Regions from separate parts of the Luteibacter sp. SVR4-7G genome, predicted to be linked through region 1. Evidence: predicted binding sites of a transcription regulator. Region 1 holds the regulator's gene; each other region holds the start of a gene.
What was found. Region 1 encodes FliA, which starts transcription of late flagellar genes. Its sites were predicted from a motif close to TAAAGTTTNNCNNNCNNNGGCCGATAA; they were not measured.
Positions count from the first base shown of each region.

Region 2: ACR9ZH_RS10220 (GGDEF domain-containing protein) is a predicted target of FliA. The motif match lies at 4,135-4,161, and genes of this name have one in related genera.
Region 3: ACR9ZH_RS14275 (methyl-accepting chemotaxis protein) is a predicted target of FliA. The motif match lies at 2,857-2,883, and genes of this name have one in related genera.

Region 1 is NZ_JBPGXO010000010.1:6,903-14,081, reverse strand. It holds gene flhA (flagellar biosynthesis protein FlhA) at 1-1,953, shown strand, start outside; gene flhF (flagellar biosynthesis GTPase FlhF) at 1,975-3,309, shown strand; gene ACR9ZH_RS05540 (MinD/ParA family protein) at 3,357-4,232, shown strand; gene ACR9ZH_RS05535 (RNA polymerase sigma factor FliA) at 4,229-4,960, shown strand; gene cheY (chemotaxis response regulator CheY) at 4,992-5,393, shown strand; gene ACR9ZH_RS05525 (protein phosphatase CheZ) at 5,403-6,044, shown strand; gene ACR9ZH_RS05520 (chemotaxis protein CheA) at 6,052-7,179, shown strand, end outside.
Region 2 is NZ_JBPGXO010000022.1:33,539-40,717, reverse strand. It holds gene ACR9ZH_RS10230 (hypothetical protein) at 1-761, shown strand, start outside; gene ACR9ZH_RS10225 (XVIPCD domain-containing protein) at 774-2,555, shown strand; gene ACR9ZH_RS10220 (GGDEF domain-containing protein) at 2,581-4,101, opposite strand; gene ACR9ZH_RS10215 (DUF427 domain-containing protein) at 4,333-4,710, shown strand; gene egtB (ergothioneine biosynthesis protein EgtB) at 4,734-6,902, shown strand; gene pgaD (poly-beta-1,6-N-acetyl-D-glucosamine biosynthesis protein PgaD) at 6,949-7,179, opposite strand, start outside.
Region 3 is NZ_JBPGXO010000038.1:34,260-41,438, reverse strand. It holds gene ACR9ZH_RS14295 (DHA2 family efflux MFS transporter permease subunit) at 1-718, opposite strand, end outside; gene ACR9ZH_RS14290 (hypothetical protein) at 832-978, shown strand; gene ACR9ZH_RS14285 (alpha-L-fucosidase) at 975-2,450, shown strand; gene ACR9ZH_RS14280 (DksA/TraR family C4-type zinc finger protein) at 2,532-2,798, shown strand; gene ACR9ZH_RS14275 (methyl-accepting chemotaxis protein) at 2,914-4,488, shown strand; gene ACR9ZH_RS14270 (DUF899 family protein) at 4,473-5,183, opposite strand; gene ACR9ZH_RS14265 (glutathione S-transferase family protein) at 5,201-5,860, opposite strand; gene ACR9ZH_RS14260 (L,D-transpeptidase) at 6,056-7,087, shown strand.

The DNA of each region.
Region 1 (7,179 bases):
CTGGTGATCCTGCTGGCCACGATGTACGTGATGCGTCCGCTGGAACTGGCCTCGTTTCCCACGGTGGTGCTGTTCGCCACCTTGCTGCGCCTGGCGCTGAACATCGCGTCGACCCGCGTGGTGCTGCTCCACGGCCACAACGGTCCCGGCGCCGCGGGCAAGGTGATCGAGGCCTTCGGCGAGTTCGTCATCGGCGGCAACTTCGCCGTCGGCTTCGTGGTGTTCGCCATCCTCACCATCATCAACTTCGTGGTGGTGACCAAGGGCGCGACCCGCGTGTCGGAAGTGACCGCGCGCTTCACCCTGGACGCGATGCCTGGCAAGCAGATGGCCATCGACGCCGATCTCAATGCCGGCCTGCTGACCCAGGAGCAGGCGCGCGAGCGGCGTCAGGAAGTGCGCGAGGAAGCGGACTTCTACGGCTCGATGGACGGTGCGTCCAAGTTCGTCCGCGGCGACGCCACCGCCGGCATGCTGATCCTCGCCATCAACATCATCGGCGGCTTCTTCATCGGCATGCTGCAGCACGGGCTCTCGGCCGCGGAAGCCGCACGCACGTACACGCTTCTGACCATCGGCGACGGCCTCGTCGCCCAGGTGCCTGGCCTCATGCTGTCCATCGCCACGGCGGTGATCGTCACCCGCGTGTCGAAGTCCCAGGAAATGGGCAAGCACGTCATGGGACAGCTGTTCGGCCAGCCGAAGGCGCTGGCCGTCGCCGCCGCCGTGCTCGGCATCATGGGCCTCATTCCGGGCATGCCCAACCTTCCGTTCCTGATCCTCGCGGCGATCGCGGGCTTCGGCGCGTGGAAACTGCACCAGCACCAGATGGAAGCCGCTGCCGGCGTCGCCTCCGGTACGGGCGCACCGGGCACGGAACTGGCGCTGGAGTCGGTGCCCCCGGCCGAGCGGCTGGAACTCTCGTGGGAAGACGTGGCCCAGGTGGACACCATCGGCCTGGAAGTCGGCTATCGCCTCATCCCGATGGTCGACAAGGCGCAGGGCGGGGAGCTGATGGCACGGATCAAGTCGGTGCGCCGCAAGCTGTCGCAGGAACTGGGTTTCCTGGTGCCCTCGGTGCATATCCGCGACAACCTCGACCTCGCACCGCACGGCTACCGCATTTCGCTGATGGGCGTGCCGATGGGCGAGGCCGAGATCCATACCGAGCGCATGCTGGCGATCGATCCGGGCCGCGTGCACGGCACGATCAACGGCATCGCCACGCGCGACCCGGCCTTCGGCCTGGACGCCGTGTGGATCGAGCCGGGCCTGCGCGAGCACGCGCAGACGCTCGGTTACACGGTGGTCGATCCGGCCACGGTGATCGCCACGCACCTCTCGCACATCCTGCAGAACCACGCCCACGAACTCATCGGCCACCAGGACGTGCAGCAGTTGCTGGACCGTCTGGCCCAGCAGACGCCGAAGTTGGTGGAAGACCTGGTGCCGAAGCGCCTGTCGCTCGGCGTAGTGGTCAAGGTGCTGCAGAACCTGCTCGCCGAACGCGTGCCGATCCGCAACTTCCGCGGCATCGTGGAATCGCTGGCCGAGCACGCGGGGCAGAGCCAGGATCCAGGCGTCCTCGCCGCGGCGGTGCGTGTCACCCTCGGCCGACAGATCGTCCAGGAAATCGCCGGCCTCGGTACGGAAGTCCCCGTCATTACTTTGGCGCCGGAGCTGGAGCAGATCCTGCTGCAATCCCTACAAGGCGGCGGTCCCGCCGGCGCGGCCGTCGAGCCGGGACTGGCCGATCGCCTGCAGCAGAGCGTTGCCGACGCGGCGCGGCGCCAGGAAGCGGCCGGCGAACCGGCGGTCCTGCTCGTCTCGCCGGCACTTCGTCCGTGGCTTTCACGCTTCACCCGGCATGTGGCCCAAAACCTGCATGTGCTTGCGTACAACGAGGTTCCGGACAACCGACGCGTCAAGCTGGTGACGGCCCTCGGACGATAGGACGAAGACAGGATCGCACGCATGAAAATCAAACGATTCGTTGCTCCCGACATGCGCCAGGCCATGCGCCAGGTCAGGGACGAACAGGGCCCGGATGCCGTGATCCTGTCCACCCGCCGGCTGGACGACGGCATCGAGATCATCGCTGCCCTCGATTACGACGAAGCCCTGGTGCGCGAAGCCGGCTTCGGCCTGGAGCCGCCGGCGAAGCAAGAGAAAGCGCCGATGCGCGCCATCCGCGACGAAGCCGATCGCGCCGCGCGGATCGACCAGGCCCGCGCCGCGACGGCCGCCGCCGTGGAACGTGCCTCGCGCTCCGGCGCGCAGGACAACGCCAACGCGCCGCAGCGCCAGTCCAGCGCGGCGCTCGCCGCCAGCGTGGCCGACGTGGTCCGCGCAGCCACCGTGGCGCCGAACAACGACGCCGCCGTGAACGGCGTGCGTGCCGAGATCACCAACCTGCGCGAGATGCTCGAAGTACAGCTCTCGACCCTCGCGTGGAACCAGATGGATCGCGAGCAGCCGCTGCGTGCCCGCGTGCTGCGCGAGATGACCCGCCTTGGCATCGACGGCGACGTGGCCCGCGCGCTGTGCGCCGAGCTGCCGCCGGGCATGACCCCGGACCAGGCCCGCTACCTGCCGCTGGGCCTCCTCTCGCGCAACATCCGCGCCAGCGGACGCAACTTCGACACCGTGGGCGGCGGCATCACGGCACTGGTGGGTACGACCGGCGTGGGCAAGACCACGACGATCGCCAAGCTCGCCGCCCGCGCGGTGCTGCGCCATGGCGCGTCGAACGTCGCGCTGATCAGTGCCGACCAGTACCGCATCGGTGCCGGGGCGCAGCTCGAACATTATGGCCGCCTGCTCGGCGTGCGCGTTTTCAATGCACACGACGCCACCAGCCTGCGCAATGTGCTTCTGCAACTGCGCGGCAAGCACACCGTCCTCGTGGACACGGCCGGCCTGGCCGGCAACGATCCCAAGCTGCAGCAGCAGTTCGACACGCTGCGCGCAACTTCGGACGTGCGCGTATGCCTCGTGCTCGCCGCCAACGCGCAGGCCCAGGCCATCGACAGCGCCATCCGCGCTTATGCGCCGCTGGCGCCGCAAAGCGCCATCCTCACCAAGCTCGACGAGGCACCGCTGATCGGTGGCGCGCTCTCGGCCCTCATTCGCCACGATCTTCCGCTGGACTACACGACGGATGGGCAGCGCGTGCCCGAGGACATCGCCACGGCCGATGCGCGCAAGCTCGTCTGCCTCGCCGCCCAGCGGCTGAAGCAACGCAACGAAGAACCCGACGACGCCCTGCTGGCCGAACGCTTCGGCACGGCGACGCCGGCCCTGGCCTGAGCGGCCTCACGGACACAGACAGAAAGACAGGGGCAGTGACTTCCTTCATGAGCACACACGCCGATTCCACCCAGGCCGCCGGACTGAACTGGCTCGCCGACCGTCGCCCCACCCGCAGCATCGCGATCGCGGGCGGCAAGGGCGGCGTCGGCAAGACCACGGTGGCGGTCAACCTCGGCATGGCGCTGGCGATGGGCGGCCGGGACGTCCTCCTGCTCGATGCCGACCTCGCCATGGCGAACATCGACGTCCTGCTCGGCCTGCAGCCTACCCGCCACCTGGGTCACATGCTGGAAGGGGAGTGCCGCATCGAGGACCTGATCCTCGAAGCCGCGCACGGCCTGAAGGTGATCCCGGCCACCTCGGGCACGCGGCGCATGGCCCAGCTGCCGAACATCGAGCATGCCGCGGTCATCCGCGCCTTCGATGAGTACCCGCTGGCGCCCGAATACCTCATCGTCGACACCGCCGCCGGCATTTCCGACAGCGTGTCCATGTTCGCGGCGGCCTCGGACGAGGTGGTGGTGGTGGTCTGCGACGAGCCGGCCTCGCTGACCGACGCCTACGCCCTGATCAAGGTGATGAGCCGGGAGTTCGCGGTCAACCGCTTCCGCATCGTGGCCAACATGGTCCGCCATGCCCAGGAGGGCCGCCAGCTGTTCGAGAAGCTGTCGCGGGTGACCAACCGGTTCCTCGACGTATCCCTGGATTTCATGGGCATGGTCCCGCACGACGAATACCTGCGCCAGGCCATCCGGCGCCAGTCGGCCGTCGTCGACGCCTGGCCGAGCAGCCGGTCCGCGATCGGATTCAAGAATCTGGCCCGGTCGGTCGATACATGGGGTGAACCCGAGCCCCGGGCACAGGGCCGCATCGGCTTTTTCGCCGAGCGGTCCCACTTGGGAGGAGGGCTGCCACTGTGAGCGTCGCGACCGAATATCTCGAGATCACGCGTATCCCGGCGGATCAACTGGTAAAAACCCACGCGCCGCTGGTGCGCCGTATCGCCTATCACCTGATGGGCAGGCTGCCGCCGAGCGTGGATGCGAACGACCTCATGCAGGCCGGAATGATCGGATTGCTCGAGGCCGCAAGGAATTACTCGCCGACTCGCGCGGCCAGCTTCGAAACCTATGCGGGCATCCGCATACGTGGCGCCATGCTGGACGAACTGCGCAAGACGGACTGGACCCCGCGCTCCGTCCACCGGAAGTTGCGCGAGGTCGCGGAGGTGACGAGGCAGATCGAAAACGAGACGGGTGGCGACGCCGAAGACGCCGAAGTGATGAAGCGGCTGGGCATCGACGCCATGGAATACAACCAGATCCTGGCCGACGCGGCGAGCGCGCGGTTGCTGAGCCTCACGGCGCCGGAAGGCGACGAGGGCGCGGCGATCGACGTGGCCGACCCGGATGCCGCGGGTCCGGACGGATTGTTCGAGCAGGAAGGCCTGCGCGACGCGCTGGCGCAGTCCATCGATGGGCTGCCCGAGCGCGAAAAGCTGGTCATGTCGCTGTACTACGATGAAGAGCTCAACCTGAAGGAAATCGGTGCGGTGCTGGGTGTGAGCGAATCGCGGGTGTGCCAGATCCACGGCCAGGCCCTGATTCGCCTCCGTGCACGCATGTCGGGTTGGAAAGACAAGCATTGACGAACGCGCGGTAGCAAGGCGGAGAGAAGTTTTGGACAAGAACATGAAGATCCTCGTGGTGGACGATTTCTCCACCATGCGACGTATCGTCAGGAACCTCCTGGTGGAGCTGGGGTTCACCAACACCCTGATCCAGGAGGCCGAGGACGGTAACGCGGCGCTGGCGCTGCTGCGCGCGCAGCCGATCGACCTCGTGGTCACCGACTGGAACATGCCGAACATGACCGGCATCGACCTGCTGCGGGCGATCCGCGCCGATGCACAGCTGAAATCGCTGCCGGTGCTGATGGTCACCGCGGAGAACAACCGCGACCAGATCATCGCCGCCGCGCAGAGCGGCGTGAACGGCTATGTCGTCAAGCCCTTCACCGCGGTGACGCTGAAGGAAAAACTCGACAAGATCTTCGAACGTCTCGCTGCGGCCGCAGGCTAAGGAACGACGATGAACACGATGCTTACCACCGGCCATGACGTGGCACCCGAACTGCGCGAACTGCTCGACGCCGACGATCCGGCCGCCTTCGAGCAGGCGCTCGACCGCCTCCTGCGCACGCGCGAACAGCACCTGTTCCTGGCCCTGGGCCACCTCGCGCGCGACCTGCACGAGTCCGCGCGCCGCCTCGCCGCCGACATCTCCAACGACGGCGTGCCGGGCAACATGGGCGACGCGCGCAAGCACCTGCGCGACGTGCTCGAGATGAGTTCGCAGGCCGCCCATCGCACGCTCGATTTCAGCGAGAAGCTGCGCCCGCAGGCCCAGGCGCTGGCGCGCCAGGCCGACGAAGTGCTGGTGCTCGATCCCGCCGATCCCGCGTTCGGCGCCAACGCCACGGCCCTGGCCGTGCGCGTGGGCGATTTCGCGCAGAGCTGCGATATCGGCTTCGGCGAAATGGTGGAAGCACAGTCGTGGCAGGACCTCTCCGGCCAGCGCGTGGCCCAGGTCGAGGCCTTCATGGCCAAGGTCGAGTCCTCGCTGGTGGAACTGGTGCGCCTGACCGGCTCCCTCGCGGGCGGTGCGGCACCGCCCGCCGACAAGGTCAGCCAGGACGAAGTGGATCGCCTCCTCAGCGAATTCGGCTTCTGAGCGCCCTATGAGCGTGGAGCTGGACAACGAGCTGCTCAATGTCTTCCTGATCGAGGCACGCGAACTGCTCGAGAGCCTGGGCGAACAGCTCGTGGACCTCGAGTCGTCGCCGGGCGACACCGACCTGCTTAACGCGGTATTCCGCGCGTTCCACACCGTGAAGGGCGGTGCGGGATTCCTCGGCCTGAATCCGATGGTGGAGCTCTGCCATCGCGCCGAGGACCTGCTCAACGAAGCGCGCAACGGCGCCGTCGTGCTCAACGCAGGCTTCATGGATGCGCTGCTGGAGTCGCTCGACCTCCTCAACGACATGATGCGGGCCGCCGATGGCGGCCTGCCGCTCGACGCCGCCCCGCGTTCGCTGCTCGATCGCCTGCTGATCCCGGGCCGCGCCGTTTCCGCGCCTCCGGTGGCGCTGTCCGCACCGGTCGCCGCTCCCGCGGCGGCCGCCGTCCCGTCGCGCCCCTACGATCCCATCGAAGACGAATTCGAGGCGATGCTCGACGCCGCGCGCAACGAGCGCGACCCGGCACCGGCATCGTCCGGTACGATCTCCGATGACGAGTTCGAAGCCCTGCTGGATTCGCTCTATGGCACCGGCGCGCCCGGCGCCGAACCGGATGCCTCCGCGCCCGAATCCGCTCCGGTGGCTGCCGCTCCCGTCGCGCCGCCCGCCGGCAACACCATCAGCGACGACGAGTTCGAAGCCCTGCTCGACAGCCTCCACGGCACCGCCGCCCCCGGCACCGCCGCCGTCCCGGCAACGGCTCCTGTAGGAGCGGACCTGTCCGCGACGCCTTTCGCCCCGGTCCCCACGCCTGCGGCAGCACCCGCAACAGCCTCACCGAAATCCCAACCCGCCGAAAAACGCACGGCCTCCACCGCCGACACCACCGTCCGCGTCGACACCAGCCGTCTCGACAGCCTCGTGGATGCCGCCGGCGAACTGGTGCTGGTTCGCAACCGCCTCACCAACCTCGCGCCGCGCGGCACCAACGACCCGATGGAACGCGCCATCGGCGAACTCGAGCGCGTGGCCGAAGACCTGCAGAACGCCGTGCTGCGCATGCGCATGCAGCCGGTGGGCAAGCTGTTCTCACGATTCCCGCGCATCGTCCGCGATCTCGCCCGCCAG
Region 2 (7,179 bases), on a different contig from region 1:
TGCTGAGGGATGTGGCAATTATCAATGAACAGGTGAGGCGTGAGCTTGGGCCGCCTGCGGCCGCGTCCAGTGGCGTATCCGACAAACAAAAAGAATCTGACAAGGAAAATAACGTGAAACTCCATCAACTAGCGGCCTTCGCAGCAGTGTCGAGCGTCGGTGCGGCTTCCGCATACGGAACTTCCGAATCGATGCCTGAATCGCTGACTGTTCCTCCGGCGGTCCGTGAATTCGTCGGCAACGACAGAGCCCTGCTTGCTTACAAATCGGCCACCGATGGCAGCGGCGAACGAACAATGGCGATCATCATGCGGCATCCCAAAGATCCGGATCCCGGACTACCCGCGGATGACGAGATTGCATACACGTGCGAGCTGGTTCTCTTTCGTGGTGAGGGGAAAGACATGCGGGTGACTGGCCGCACAGGCAATGTCGTCAATTGCGACGCAAATGACTTCAATCGAAGAGCAACGGAGCTTGGCCTGAATTCGCGGCTTGAACTGTCACCTCGTAAGGTTTCCTACCGAAATGACTATCACCGAGGCGGCTCATACAGCTATTCATTCGAATTTACCGACGGCATTTGGCACCTCTCCAGCGCCAATTCGATCTACCCGCTTTCTGGAGAAGGCCCCTACGGGGTGCAAATCGTCAAGGAAGAAGTCTCTTACCCAACGACCATAGGTTCGATCCCGATGGGGATATTCGATCCGGAAGATATCCAAGAGACCTTGTCAAAGAACCAATCCTTGGTTCCCTAGGAGGTTGACTGTATGCCAGCGCTGAATAGATCCTCTTCCCATCTTCTTAAAGCTGCAGTCGACTCAGGCATTACGTCTACGGCTGAGCTCGCGAATTTTATGGGTAATGCGCAGGTCGAAACCGATGGGTTCAAGACCATGCGTGAGACATTGGTTTATCGCGACATCAGGAGGTTGCTCGAATCATCGTCTTCTGCCGCGATCCGGTACACGCGGGAACAAATACAGGATGCCATCGATAGTAAAGATCCTGAGCGCATTGCCACCATTCTCTACGAAGGCCGGAACGAGGGCGACCTTGGAAACTCGGAAGTGGGCGATGGCTATAGATTTCACGGCAGGGGTCATTTCCAGATAACCGGCCGCTATAACTACAAGAAGTTTGGCGACAAGATCGGCGTCGATCTGCTGTCCGATCCCGAACTTGCGACGGATCCGGAGGTGTCCGCCAAATTGGCGGTGGCATTCTGGTTCGACAGGGTTCCGCAAAGGATGAGGGAGGATCCAATAGCGGCCGGAGGGAGAATCAATGGTGGCGCGCATGCTGCCCAACGTCGTAGCGCCGCTGCGACAAGCTGGGCGGCGTTCATTACGCCCGAGCTCATTCGTGATATTCAGAACGGGGTAATCGGCGTTGACGAGCTTTCAGCGATGGAAGCGGACGTGGATTCTCTTCGGCGAAGGGGCATGCGTGAGGATGTCCAGCAGCTTCAGACCAGCCTCAACCGCCTGGGATACACCGACGCCGACGGGCGCCCGCTGACAGCCGACGGCGACTACGGCCGCCGCACTCGCTTGGCCGTGGAGGCCTTCCAGCGAGACCGCGGACTGGTAGCCGACGGCGTCGCGGGCCCGCTCACCATGGCGGCCGTCCGTAACGCGGTGGACACCGAGTTGCGATCCATCGGCCAGCCGGATGCACCCTATCTGCAGGCTCCCGAGCCCAACGAGGCGTTATCGGCTTACCGGTCGCTGGCCCCTGAACCGGCTGCGCCGGCGCTGCTCATGCCCATCCTTCGGCTGGACGATCCCGCGCATGCCGATCACGATCTGTACCGGGAGGCACAGGCACAGGTATATAGCCTTGATCGGCAATTCGGGAAGGAGCCGGACCGCTACAGTGACAACCTGAGCGCGGCCCTGGTGGTCGCGGCTCGATCGGAAGGGCTGTGCCGGGTCGACCGGATTGAGCTGAGCAAGGACGCCGAGAGCTTGTTCGCTGTTGAATGCTCATTCGGCCGGCCCGACAAGCGCGCCGAGCTTCCGGTGATGCCGTCGCTGAATACCCCGCTCGCGCGCAGTTCCGATCAATGGCCGGAGGCCATGGAAGCATTCGAAAGGCAGCGAGAAGTCTCTCCCGAGCCGTGGATGGAACGTGGGCTGGACCAGCCGTCGGCGTGGATCCAGCCCACCTACGCCGTCCCTATGGCACCGACGCTGGGACGTGACGACCCACGCTATCCGGACAGCGCCAACCACGAACTCTACAACGAGTTGCAGCGGCGTATTCCCGATGCCTCGGAAGACAGGCTCCTGCAGTTCACGGCGGCGTGCCATGAAAACCTGATCACCGCAGGGAATCTCTCCGAGATACGCCTGGATGAGGAGAAGTGGACGGTGGAATTCATCGGTCTGGGGCCGATGACCACGCCGGCAAAGATCGACCTGGATACGCCACCTCCTCAGCCGGAGGAGGCCGTGACCCAGATCCGGCAGCACGACCAGCGGGAGGCGCAGATCATGGCGGAGGTGCAAGCGCAGCAGGCGCAACTCAGCATGGGGCGTTCGCTTTGAATGACAGCACGACGGCCCACGACAGTCACCCGATTTCCCGCCGTTCGTGTTCCATCCCGATACGCCCCGCGGACATGCGCGCATCGTCCTGACTGCCTACGCGGTTGCGGCCCGATCGCTTCGCGCGATAAAGCGCCAGATCCGCCGCGTTGAGCAGGTCGAGCGGACCGTTTTCCGTTGTGGCGATTGCCGTGGCGACCCCGATGCTGATGGTCACGACGCCGAACGGACTCAGCGAATGGCCGATGGACAGCGCTTCCACCTGTTTCCTCAGGGCGTCCGCGAGCGCGACGGCCGCGGACAGGCCCATGCCGGGTGCCACGACGGCGAACTCCTCGCCGCCGAAGCGGGCGATGAAATCGCCGGCGCGCTGGCCATGGCCGGCCAGTGCCGCTGCAAGCGCGCGGAGGCAGTCGTCGCCGGCGAGGTGGCCGTAGCGATCATTGAATTCCTTGAAGTGGTCCACGTCGATCATCAGCAGGGCGATGGGCTCCTGCTGGCCGGGCCGGTGCCACTCGCGCAGCAGGCGTTCGTCCAGCGCGCGGCGATTGGCGAGGCCGGTGAGGCTGTCGACGAAGACCAGGCCCTGTAGCTCGTCCCGGCTGCGGATGAGCCGGAATTCCTCTTCCACGAGATCCACCTGGGCCAGCGTGCCGCGAAGGCCGATGCCGATGACCGCCGCGATGGCGCCGCCGATGCCGAGCACCGGATAGCCGGGAATCACCATCAATCCGAAGCCGAGGACGCTCATCGCAAGGAAGGTGGGACTCGCGCTCTGCACGAAGCGCACGAGGTATACCGGCGGATGCCATTGCCGCTGCGGCTTCCGCGTCACCGCGGCGATGAACAGCGCGAGGAAGGGCAGGTCGAGCAGCGTGTCCCATGGCGAGGTGCCGAATTCGGGGTGTCCGCCGAGCGCCACGAAGTGATTGTAGAAGAAGCCCGAAAACGCATAGGTGACGAAGAAGGCCGTCACACCGCGGAAGAAGAAATGATCGTCCGGATCGTCCGTGGCGGCATAGCGGAGCAGGGCGGCGACGGCGAGGCAGCCGTTTTCGAAGTCCAGCATGTATGCCACGTCCACGGCCGCCTGTGTGCCGACGGCGCCCTCGAGGGAGACGATCGAGAAGGTGCGAATGTAGAAAAGCACGATCAACAGCGTCGCCAGCGCCAGATCGATGCCCATCGCCCAGTTCTTTCGCGCCGCCACCGGTGCGGACGAGACAGTCACCAGTACCGGCAGCACGTACAGGATGTAGAAGAACATGCTGTCGCCGGGCGCGGGATTGGAGTTCTCCAGCACGTAGTTCTGCCGGGCGGAGAGCGACATGCCCACAGTCCAGAGGGCGAGGCTGGCCAGGAGCAGCCACCAGCGCCGGTCCCCGGGCGACCCTGAGCGGCGCCGTGCGACCACCACGCTGGCCATGGCGAGGGCCGCCACGGAAAAGAAGAACGTGTAGGAGAGGGTCATGCCGAGACCGGGCAGGACCACCAACCCGACCGCATGGACCGCGACAATGGCCGCCGCGACGATAAGCGCTCTCATGGCGAGCCTCCCGCCACCTGCAACACAATAGACATATCGGCCGGGTGGAGCGGATGTTTAGCGCCCATGGGGCGATGTTGGGGGTGGAAGGCGCGCTCTGTCAAAAGCGGTCGTGCCGTCCAAGAACCGATTCTTGCGGATCGGTAATGTCACCTGTTCCCGTTTGTCGGCTTGGTTTCGCCGCCCGCGGGTCGCAGGATGTCCGTCTCAGCCGCCACGAAGGAGCTCGCCATGTCCTCACGTCCCGTCAGGATTCCCGGCCCTGACCACCCGATCACGGTAAAACCCTCCGGGGGAAGGGTGGTCGTTCGCTTCGATGGCCGCGTCGTCGCCGACACCCGGAATGCGCTGGTCCTGCGCGAAGCCAGCTATCCGCCCGTGTTCTATATCCCCCGCCAGGACGCCGACATGGCCGCCCTGCGGCGGACCGAACACCACACCTATTGCCCGTACAAGGGCGAGGCCTCGTACTTCAGCCTGCCCGGCAACGAGGAACGCTCCATCAACGCCGTCTGGTCTTACGAGACGCCCTACGATCCGGTCGCCCCGATCCGCGACCATCTCGCTTTCTACCCGGATCGCGTGCAGATCGAGCACATGCCCGACTGACCGCCGCAGCCCAGGGAGTTCCTATGCAAGCCCTTATCGACACCTCCGCGGCCCCCGGTGCCGAGGCCCGGGCCCGTGAAGGCCTGCTTTCGCTCGCCGACCGCTACGACGCCGTGCGCGCCCGTACCGAAGCGCTGGTGGAAGGCCTCGGTCCGGAAGACATGGTGGTGCAGTCCATGCCCGACGCCAGCCCCGCGAAATGGCACCTGGCCCATACCACGTGGTTCTTCGAGACCTTCCTGCTGGGACCGAACCTGCCCGGCTACCAGGTGTTCGATGCCGACTTCGGTTATCTGTTCAACTCGTATTACGAAGCGGTGGGGCCGCGTCATCCGCGTCCCCTGCGTGGCCTGCTCACCCGGCCGGCGACCCAGCGCGTGATGGCTTACCGCCATCACGTGGACAGGCATATGCGCGCGTTGCTGGCCGGAGAACTGTCCGCCGAGTTGAAGGCCCTGGTCCGCCTGGGGTTCGCCCATGAGGAACAGCACCAGGAATTGCTGGTGATGGACGTGCAGCACCTGTTCGCGCAGTCGCCGCTGAAGCCGTCGTTCGACCCGTCATGGACCGCTCCGGCCGCCGGACCGGTGGGACGCTTCCGCTCCGTCGGCGGCGGCCCCGTGCGGATCGGCGTCGCGAACGAGGACTTCGCTTTCGACAATGAGGGACCGGCGCATACGGTATGGCTCGAGCCGTTCGAGATCGCCGACCGCCTCGTCACCAATGGCCAGTGGCTGGCCTTCATGGCGCTCGGCGGCTACCGCCGCGCCGACCTGTGGCTTTCCGACGGCTGGGCGCAATGCCAGGCCGAAGGCTGGGATGCGCCGCTGTACTGGCAGCACGACGGCGAGGCCTGGTCGCACATGACGCCCGGCGGCTGGCGCCCGGTGGACCCCGACGCGCCGGTGACCCATGTGAGCTATTACGAGGCGGACGCGTTCGCGCGCTGGGCGGGTGCGCGTCTGCCGACCGAGGCGGAGTGGGAACACGCCATGCGTACGCGCAACGACCTGGAGCAGGTGGACGACGTGGCCTGGCAGTGGACCGCCAGCGCGTATTCCCCATATCCCGGCTTCCGCGCGGCCGACGATGCCGTGGGCGAATACAACGGGAAGTTCATGAGCGGCCAGATGGTGCTGCGTGGCGGCGCCAGCGTCACGCCGCCGGGACATTCACGCGTTTCGTACCGCAACTTCTACCGGCATGGCCAGCGCTGGATGTTCAGCGGTGTCCGCCTCGCACGCGATCCCGGATCTCCGCCCGATGGCGAGAGGCTGACCTTCCTGCGCGATACGCTCATCGGGCTTTCCGGCTCACCCAAGGCGTTCCTCCCGAAGTACTTCTACGACGGCGCGGGCTCGGCGCTGTTCGAGGCCATCTGCGTCACGCCCGAGTACTACCCGACACGGACGGAGACGGCCCTGCTTCGCCAGATCGCACCCGCCCTGGCGGAGGTCATCCCGCAGGGAGCGGTGCTGCTTGAACTGGGTAGCGGCGCGAGCGACAAGACGCGGATGCTGCTCGATGCCGCGCCCTGGATCTCGGCTTATGTTCCCGTCGACATCAGCGTCGACGCGCTGGACGGTGCGGTGGAGCGCCTTCGCAAAGCGTATCCGTCATTGGCCGTGCACCCGGTGGTGGGCGACTTCACCCATGCGATCGATGTGCCGAAGGCCCTGGCGGGCAGGCCCGTGGTGGCGTTCTTCCCGGGGTCGACGATCGGCAACTTCACGCCGGACGAGGCGGTGGCGCTGCTCCGCTCGGTGCGCGAGCGGCTGGGGGCGGATGCCCGCTTCATCGTCGGTGCGGACCAGGTGAAGGACCTCGGCGTACTGCTGGCCGCCTATGACGATGCCGAAGGCGTGACGGCGGCCTTCAACCGCAACCTGCTCGTCCGGATCAATCGCGAGCTCGGGGGCGATTTCGTTCCCGGCGCCTTCGAGCACCGTGCCGTCTGGAATCCTGCGTTCGAACGCATCGAGATGCACCTCGTGAGCAGCAAGCCGCAGCGCGTGACCGTGGCGGGGCAGGTGTTCTCGTTCGACCCGGGCGAGTCCATCCACACCGAGAACTCGCACAAGTTCACGCCAGCCTCGTTCGCCCGGCTGGCGCAGGCCGGCGGCTGGCTGATCGAGAGGGAGTGGATCTCGGCCGATCCGGCGTTCGGCGTGTTCGTCCTGAAGGCGAACTGAGCCTGGTGCCTGTGGAAGCGCGCCAGCGCGCTTCCACAGGGCGACGTTAGCGGGCCTCTTCCACTGTCATGAAGCCGTCCTGGCTTACGCTGACCACGGTCCTGCGGTTCGCCTGCATCCTCATTGCATCGCCGGTGCTCGCGCCGATGGCGGCGGCCGTCTGGGCGACGTCCACCGGCTTGTTGCCGCGACGCTTCTGCTTGCCAGCGAAGCGCGCGTGGTTGTAGCCGGACCAGCTGCTGAAGACGGCGGCACAGGCCACGGCAACGAGGAGGAT
Region 3 (7,179 bases), on a different contig from region 1:
AGCCCTGCTGCGGCGCTTCGATGAGCGCGTACACCACGCCCGCGAGTCCCACCGTGGCCAGCACGGCGCCGGAGATGTCCAGACGCCCGGCGTTCCGGCCATGGCTTTCCGGCACGCGCCACAGGCACACCGCGACCAGCGTGATGCCCAACGGCAGGTTGATCAGGAAGGCCCAGTGCCACGACACGTACTCGACCAGGTAACCGCCGATCACCGGCCCGGCGGCGGCAGTGATGCCGCTGAAGGCGGACCACGTGCCTATCGCCGCGCCGCGACGTTCTTTCGGGTACGCGCTGCTGATCAGGGCGAGACTGCCCGGTACGAGCAAAGCGGCGCCGAAACCCTGCACCGCACGCGCCCCGATGAGCGTGCCTATGGTCGGCGCGGCGGCGCAGGCGATCGAGGCGAGCGTGAATATCGCGGTGCCGATGAGGAACACGCGGCGCCGTCCGAAGCGGTCGCCCAACACGCCGCCCACGAGGATCAGCGCCGAGAGCAGCAGCGCGTACGCCTCCATGACCCACTGCGCATCCGCGGTGGTGGCATCCAGCGCCTGCTGGATGGCGGGCAGCGCCACGTTGACGATGGTACCGTCGACGAAGGCCATGCCCGAACCCACGATGGCGGCGACCAGCGTCCAGCGGCGCGCGGATTCGCTGCATGCGATGGACTCGTCCTCGGCAAGCGCGGTAGGGTCAAGCGGTGAGGTCGAGGTCATGGTCGACGAGCGTAGCGCTTTGCCGGCCGGTGCGCCTTACACGCGGCGGGCGCGGTATGACGGACCCTGGACGATTCTCCCTGCACACTGGCGGTTCCGATGGAGGCGATGCCATGAAAGAGCGCGAGACCTACGACGATCCCACCACCGGTGCCGGCGATCCCACCCACGGCGGGGGCCCGAAGCCCGAGGAGCCCGTCACCACGGGGTCGGGCGATCCGCAGCACAAGCGTCCGCAGGATGGGGAGGGAACGCGTTGAATCGCCGTGACTTCGCGAAAGCACTCGCCGCGGCCGGCGTACTCGGCGGCGGCATCTGGCCAGGCGTGAGAACGCTGGCGACAACCCCGGCGGTGGCGGCGAAGCGGCACGTGGCCGTAGACCCGGAACGCCTGAGGTCGTTGCAGCAGGCCTTCCTCGACCTGCGCTTCGGCATGTTCATCCATTTGAACATGGCCACCTTCGAAGAACGCGAATGGGGCGACCCGACGTTGTCGCCGAAGCTGTTCGATCCGAAACATCTCGACACCGACCAATGGGCCCGCGCCGCGAAGTCCGCGAATATGGGCTACGCCTGCCTCACCACCAAGCACCACGACGGCTTCTGCCTGTGGCCGACGAAGATCGGCAGCGCGAACGTCATGCAGTCTTCGTTTCCGCACGACGTGGTGCGGCGTTACGTGGATTCGTTCCGCAAGGCAGGCCTCGGGGTCTGCCTGTATTTCTCCATCCTCGACCTGCGCCAGGACATCCGCGCGCGCACCGTCACGCCCGCGAAGATCGCGCTCATCAAGGCGCAGATCACCGAACTGCTCACGAACTACGGCCCGCTCACGGCCCTGATCCTCGATGGCTGGAACGCGTCGTGGTCGCGCATTTCCTATGCGGAACTGCCTTATCGCGAGATCTACGACCTGGTGAAGTCGTTGCAGCCGGATTGCCTGCTCACCGACCATAACGCCGGCAGCTATCCCGGCACGGCGCTCTACTACACGGACATCAAGCAGTACGAACAGCACGCCGGCCAGAAGATTCCGCCGGACAGCCCGGTGCCGTCGCAGTCGGGCACCACGCTGCAGAGCGACTGGTTCTGGAAGAAGGCCTACCCGGCAGCGGAACTCGCGTCAGCGCAGACGATCGTCGAGGAATGGCTGAAGCCGTTCAACGAGAACCACTGCAACCTCATCCTCAACGTGGCGCCAAACCGCGACGGCCGTTTCGACGACAACGCGGTGGCACGCCTGGCGGAGATCGGCCGTCTCTGGAAGAACCCCGGCCCGGCGCCGAAGATCGGCCGTTCCGTCACCATCACCACGCCCGATCTCGCCGCCGGCAAGCCGGCGTGGGCGAGCGCGAGCGACGAGGCGGTGGGACCCGACCAGGCCTTCGACGACAACTTCCACAGCTACTGGCTGGCCGATCGCGGCAAGCAGGATGCGTGGATCGAAGTGCGCTTCGACGAACCGGTGGCGTTCAACACGCTTTCGATCGTGGAGCCGCTGCACGCGGAAGGTTACGGCGACGCGAGCCGCATCGTCTCGTACAAGGTGGAAGTGGAGAAGGACGGAGCATGGAGCGAGGTGGCCGCCGGCGGCACGCCCGCGCCCTACCAGTTCCATGAGATCCCCCGCACGACGGCGAGGCGTGTCCGCCTCAGCGTCCAGGGCCGGCAGCCAGGCATCGCGGAATTCGGCATCTACGACGAACCCCGCGGCACGGCCGCGTCAGCCTGAACCACGCCGCCGTCACGCCTTTAAAACCAAAGGCTTGGCACCATCTTTAGCTGTCGGACCCGAGCGCCAGGAGGTAAAACCATGGCTACCGGATGGGCGGGCGACACCGCCGTACAAGACCAGATCGACGCCACCGTGGAAGACGCGGTGAAGCGCGCACGCAGCCGCATGGCGAAAGGCCCCAGCCTGGAGCGTTGCGAGGAATGCGACAAGCCGATCCCGGAAGCAAGGCGCAAGGCCGTTCCGGGCGTGCGTCTCTGCGTGGCGTGCCAGGAGGAGGCGGACAAGGAAGAAGCCGCTTTCAGCGGCTACAACCGCCGCGGCAGCAAGGACAGCCAGCTGCGCTGACCTGCTTGTCATCATTCTGTAACTATTTGAAATAAAGAAACAAATCGGTCTTCGAAGCTAAAGTTGGCGAACCGGCGGCCGACACGCGGGTACCCCACCCCCGTTCGAGTCCGTCATGCCGTTCCCCCGAGTACCCCGTCCCACGCTGACGCTTCGCGCCCGGCTGGCGCTCCGCGCCGGCGGCACCATCCTGCTGCTCCTCGCGCTCTGGATCGTCGGCGGTCTGCAGCTCCGTGCCGCCGACCGCCGCCTGCAATCCGTCGTCGGCGACACGCTCGCCCCGGTCGCCGCGCTGGGCCATATCCAGAACGACTACAACGACCTCCTCGACGCACTGATCCACGCCACGCTCACCCGGTTGCCGTCCGCTGCCGACGATGCCGTGACGACCATCCAGTCGGACCGCGGATCCATCGACCGCCAGTGGAAGGCGCTGGAGGCCAGCGGGCTGGGCAAGGAGCAGGGCAAGCTGGTGACCCTGGCCGCGGCGCATCGCCAGGATGCGGACAAGGCCGTCGACACCGTGGTCGAACTTCTGAAAGCGGAGCAGTACGACCTGGCCCAGTTGCAGCTGTCCAATGACGTGCAGTCCGCCGTGGTGCCGTTGAAGAGCGACTTCTCCAACCTGTTCGGGCTTGCCGTGGATGGCGGCAATGCCGTGGCGGAAGCGCAGCATGCGGAGATCGCGCGCGGCGAGATCTATTCCTCCGTGCTGCTCGGCATCGCGCTGCTGCTGGCCAGCGCGATCGATCTTGCGCTCATCCGCTCGCTGGGCCGGCGCCTGCGCCAGGCCGCGGACGTCGCGGCGGCGATTGCCGGTGGCCGCCTCGGCTCGCGCATCGACGTGGGCCGCGACGATGAGATCGGCCGGCTGCTCGCCTCGCTCGCGGCGATGGACGCCCAGCTCGGCAACGTGGTGGTGCAGGTGCGCGATCGCGCGGATCACGTTGCCGAGGCCTCGGCCGGCCTCGCGCGCGGCAACGATGCATTGAACGAGCGCACGCGCCTGCAGGCCAGCCACGTCGAACACACCATGCTGTCGATGCGCGACATGCGCGATGCCGTGTCGGGCGGCCTTGACGAGGCGATGGCTGCCGACGGCGCAGTGCGCGAGGCGCGTACGATGACGGACGAAGGGCGTCGCGTGGCGGCCGACGCCATCGGGAACATGCGTGCGATCCAGGCGACCAGCCAGCGCACCGCCGAGGTGCTCGACCTGGTCGACCAGGTAGCCTTCCAGACGAACCTGCTGGCGCTGAACGCGGCCGTCGAGGCGGCACGTGCCGGCGAGCACGGCCGTGGCTTCGCCGTGGTGGCCCACGAAGTGCGCGAACTGGCACAGCGTTGCGGCGCGGCGGCGCGCGACATCCGTGGACTCATTGCCGCGAGCGACGAAGCCGTCCAGGCCGGCGTGGCCTCGGTCGACCGCGCGGGCGACGTGCTCGCGGGCATCGGCGAGCGCGTGGGTACGCTCGCCGTGATGATGGCTGCACTGACCGATACCACGCGTGCCCAGGCCCAGGGCATAGCGCGGGTCGACGGCGCCGTCCGCGGCATCGACGAAACCGCGCGCGAGAATGCCGCGCTTGTCGAAGATGCCGCGGCAGCCAGCCGCGCCATGCGCGAAAGCGCGGCCGTGCTGCGCCGGGAAGTCGCCTACTTCACCCTGGCCGGTCAGGCCGACGGATAGTCCAGGCTCGGATACCAGGTGGGCGAACGTCCTTGTGGAAGGCAGTCGATCACCGTCCACAGCGGCATCAGGTCGGGCGCGCCGCGCGGGTCCTGCCCGGGGTCCATCGTGTTGCCGTCCATTTCGCCGGCCCAGAAGTGCCTGATCGTACCGTCGCGCCGGGTGAAGACGTTGAAGGCGGGCTCGTCGCCGCCTTCCTTGCCGATCGCGAAGTAGTCGCGGCTGAAATCGCCGTTGGCATCCGAATAGAGCTTGAGGTGGCGCCAGCCGCGCTCCTTCGCGAAGGCGACCATCCGCTCGATGGGCGAGCGCGAAATGACCGCCAGCGCCGTGTTCTGCTCGATGTCGCGGGCTTCGCCGTCCCAGGCGCTCAGCAGCGAGGTGCACATGGGGCAGGGGCGCTCGCGCTGCGGGCCGAACATCCAGCTGTACGTGACGAGGCTCGGCTTGTCGCCGAAGAGGCCGGCAAGGTCCACGGGGCCATCCACGCCCACGAAGCGATAGTCGCCGCGCACTTCGCCGCCCGGCGGCAAGGCGCGGCGCAATTCGGCCACGCGCTCGATGTGCCGGCGAAGCTCGATCTCCTCGGCCAGGAGGGCCGTGCGGGCCCGGCGATATTCGGCGCTCTCGTTCGGCATGCGGAAGGTACTGCGTGCCGCCAGTTCGGCGGCGGGTACGAGGGGCTGGCTGCTCATTCGATGATCTCCTGCGGTCAATCGCGGTCGGGGGCGCCGAGGGGGAAGAGCGTCCGGTACGGCCGGGCCTCGTCCACGGCGCGTGCGAACGAGGGGCGGGCCAGCAGGCGCCGACGATACGCGTGGACGTGTTCGAAGCGCGTATCGATCGGGTGCGTCCAGTCCGCGTAGAAAAGGAACGGGGCGGCACCGCAGTCGGCCAGGGTGAAACGGTCCAGTGCGGCCCACTCGCGTCCGGCCATGTGCCTGTCGAGCCACGCATACGCCAGTCCCAGCATCTCCCGGGCCTCGGCCACGCCCCGCGCATCGTGGTGGCCGTCGGGCCGCATGGCGTCGAACACGATCTTCTGCTGGGGCGTGGAAACGTAGTTGTCGAAGAACCGGTCCATGCGCCGCACCTCGAGGGCCGCCTTCGGCTCCGCCGGGAGCATCGGGGCCGGTCCCGGGTGATACAGGTCGAGGTATTCGACGATGCAGGTGGCCTCGGTAATGGTGCGTTCGCCGTCGACCAGGACCGGGAAACGCTTGAGCGGCCAAAGTTCGGCGAACTCCGCGTAAATCTCTGGGTGCTCCGGCGAAAGCATCTTCCATGCGAATGGCGTGCCGTTCTCGTAGATGGCGGTCAGGGCCTTCTGGCAGTAGGAGGAGAACGGATGGGCATAAAGCTTCAGGGTCATCGGATTCACCGGATTGGGGGTTACCCATACGCGTCGAACGGCGCTCCCGGAAATCGACACGGCGGGACGGATCCGTGCGGCCGCGCGGCGAATCGGCCCGCCGGAGCCGTATCGGCCAAGTGACAGGCGATCGATACTCGCCCAACGGGTACCTGCCCGTTAACCTCCGCGCATCCGGGGAACGAGGAACCACGCATGAAACGCCTGCTCATGGGAATCGCGATATCCATTGCGGTGGCGACCTCCGCCGTCGCCAGCGTACCCGTCTGGGGTGCCAGGGAGTCGAGCCCGGCGGATACGCCGCCGGCGGACCTGAAGCCGGGTCAGTGGATCTGGGGCGGGCGCCCGGGCGGCGCCGGTCCGATGGCGGTCATCGTGAGCCTTACCGAGCAGCGGGCCTACGCGTATCGCAACGGCATCCTCATCGGCGTCACCACGGTGAGCACGGGGAAGAAGGGGCATGAGACGCCCACCGGCGTGTTCACCATCCTGCAGAAGGACAAGGACCACCATTCGAAGACCTACGACAATGCCCCGATGCCTTACCAGCAGCGCCTCACCTGGGACGGCGTGGCGCTGCATGCGGGCGGATTGCCGGGGTACCCGGAATCGCATGGCTGCGTGCACATGCCGACCGAGTTCGCCCGCCTGCTGTTCGAAGCGACCAACATGGGCATGACGGTGGTCGTCGCGGAGCAGGGCACCGCGCCCGTGACAGTGGTGCATCCGAGCGCGGTGATCCCGATCGATCCGCGCAACGGCGCGGATCTTGACCTTCCGCCCCTCTCTACCGGCGAAACCTACCGGTGGACGCCGGAAGCATCGCCGACGGGACCGATCTCCATGGTGATGAGCGTGACCGACGGAAGGGTCATCGTGCTCCGCAACGGCATCGAGATCGGCCGCAGCCGTGTACAGGTGACCGATCCGCTGACCGGTACCCATGCCTTCATCGTCGCGGCCGGCTACATGCCCGACGCGCCGACGCGTGCCGGCCTGCGCATGCCCAACTGGATCACCATCGGCATCCCGGGACATGGCGACGAGGCCGGAAAGGTGGTCGACGAAGCGCTCGTGGATCGCGTCGCGGTGCCGCGGGAATTCATGGAGAAGGTGCTGCCGTTGCTTTCGCCGGGATCGGTGCTGCTGGCCACCGACGAGAGCATCCAGCCTTCCACCACGGGTGGGAAGGTGAAAGTCATCGATTCCAATCCGCCGGGCGGTTGAGCGATCCGCGTACCGGGGCGATACGTTCAGGTAGGTGCGGCTCGCTCCGCCGCCGCTCCACGCCGCGTTTAACCGATGTATCGGACCGTCCT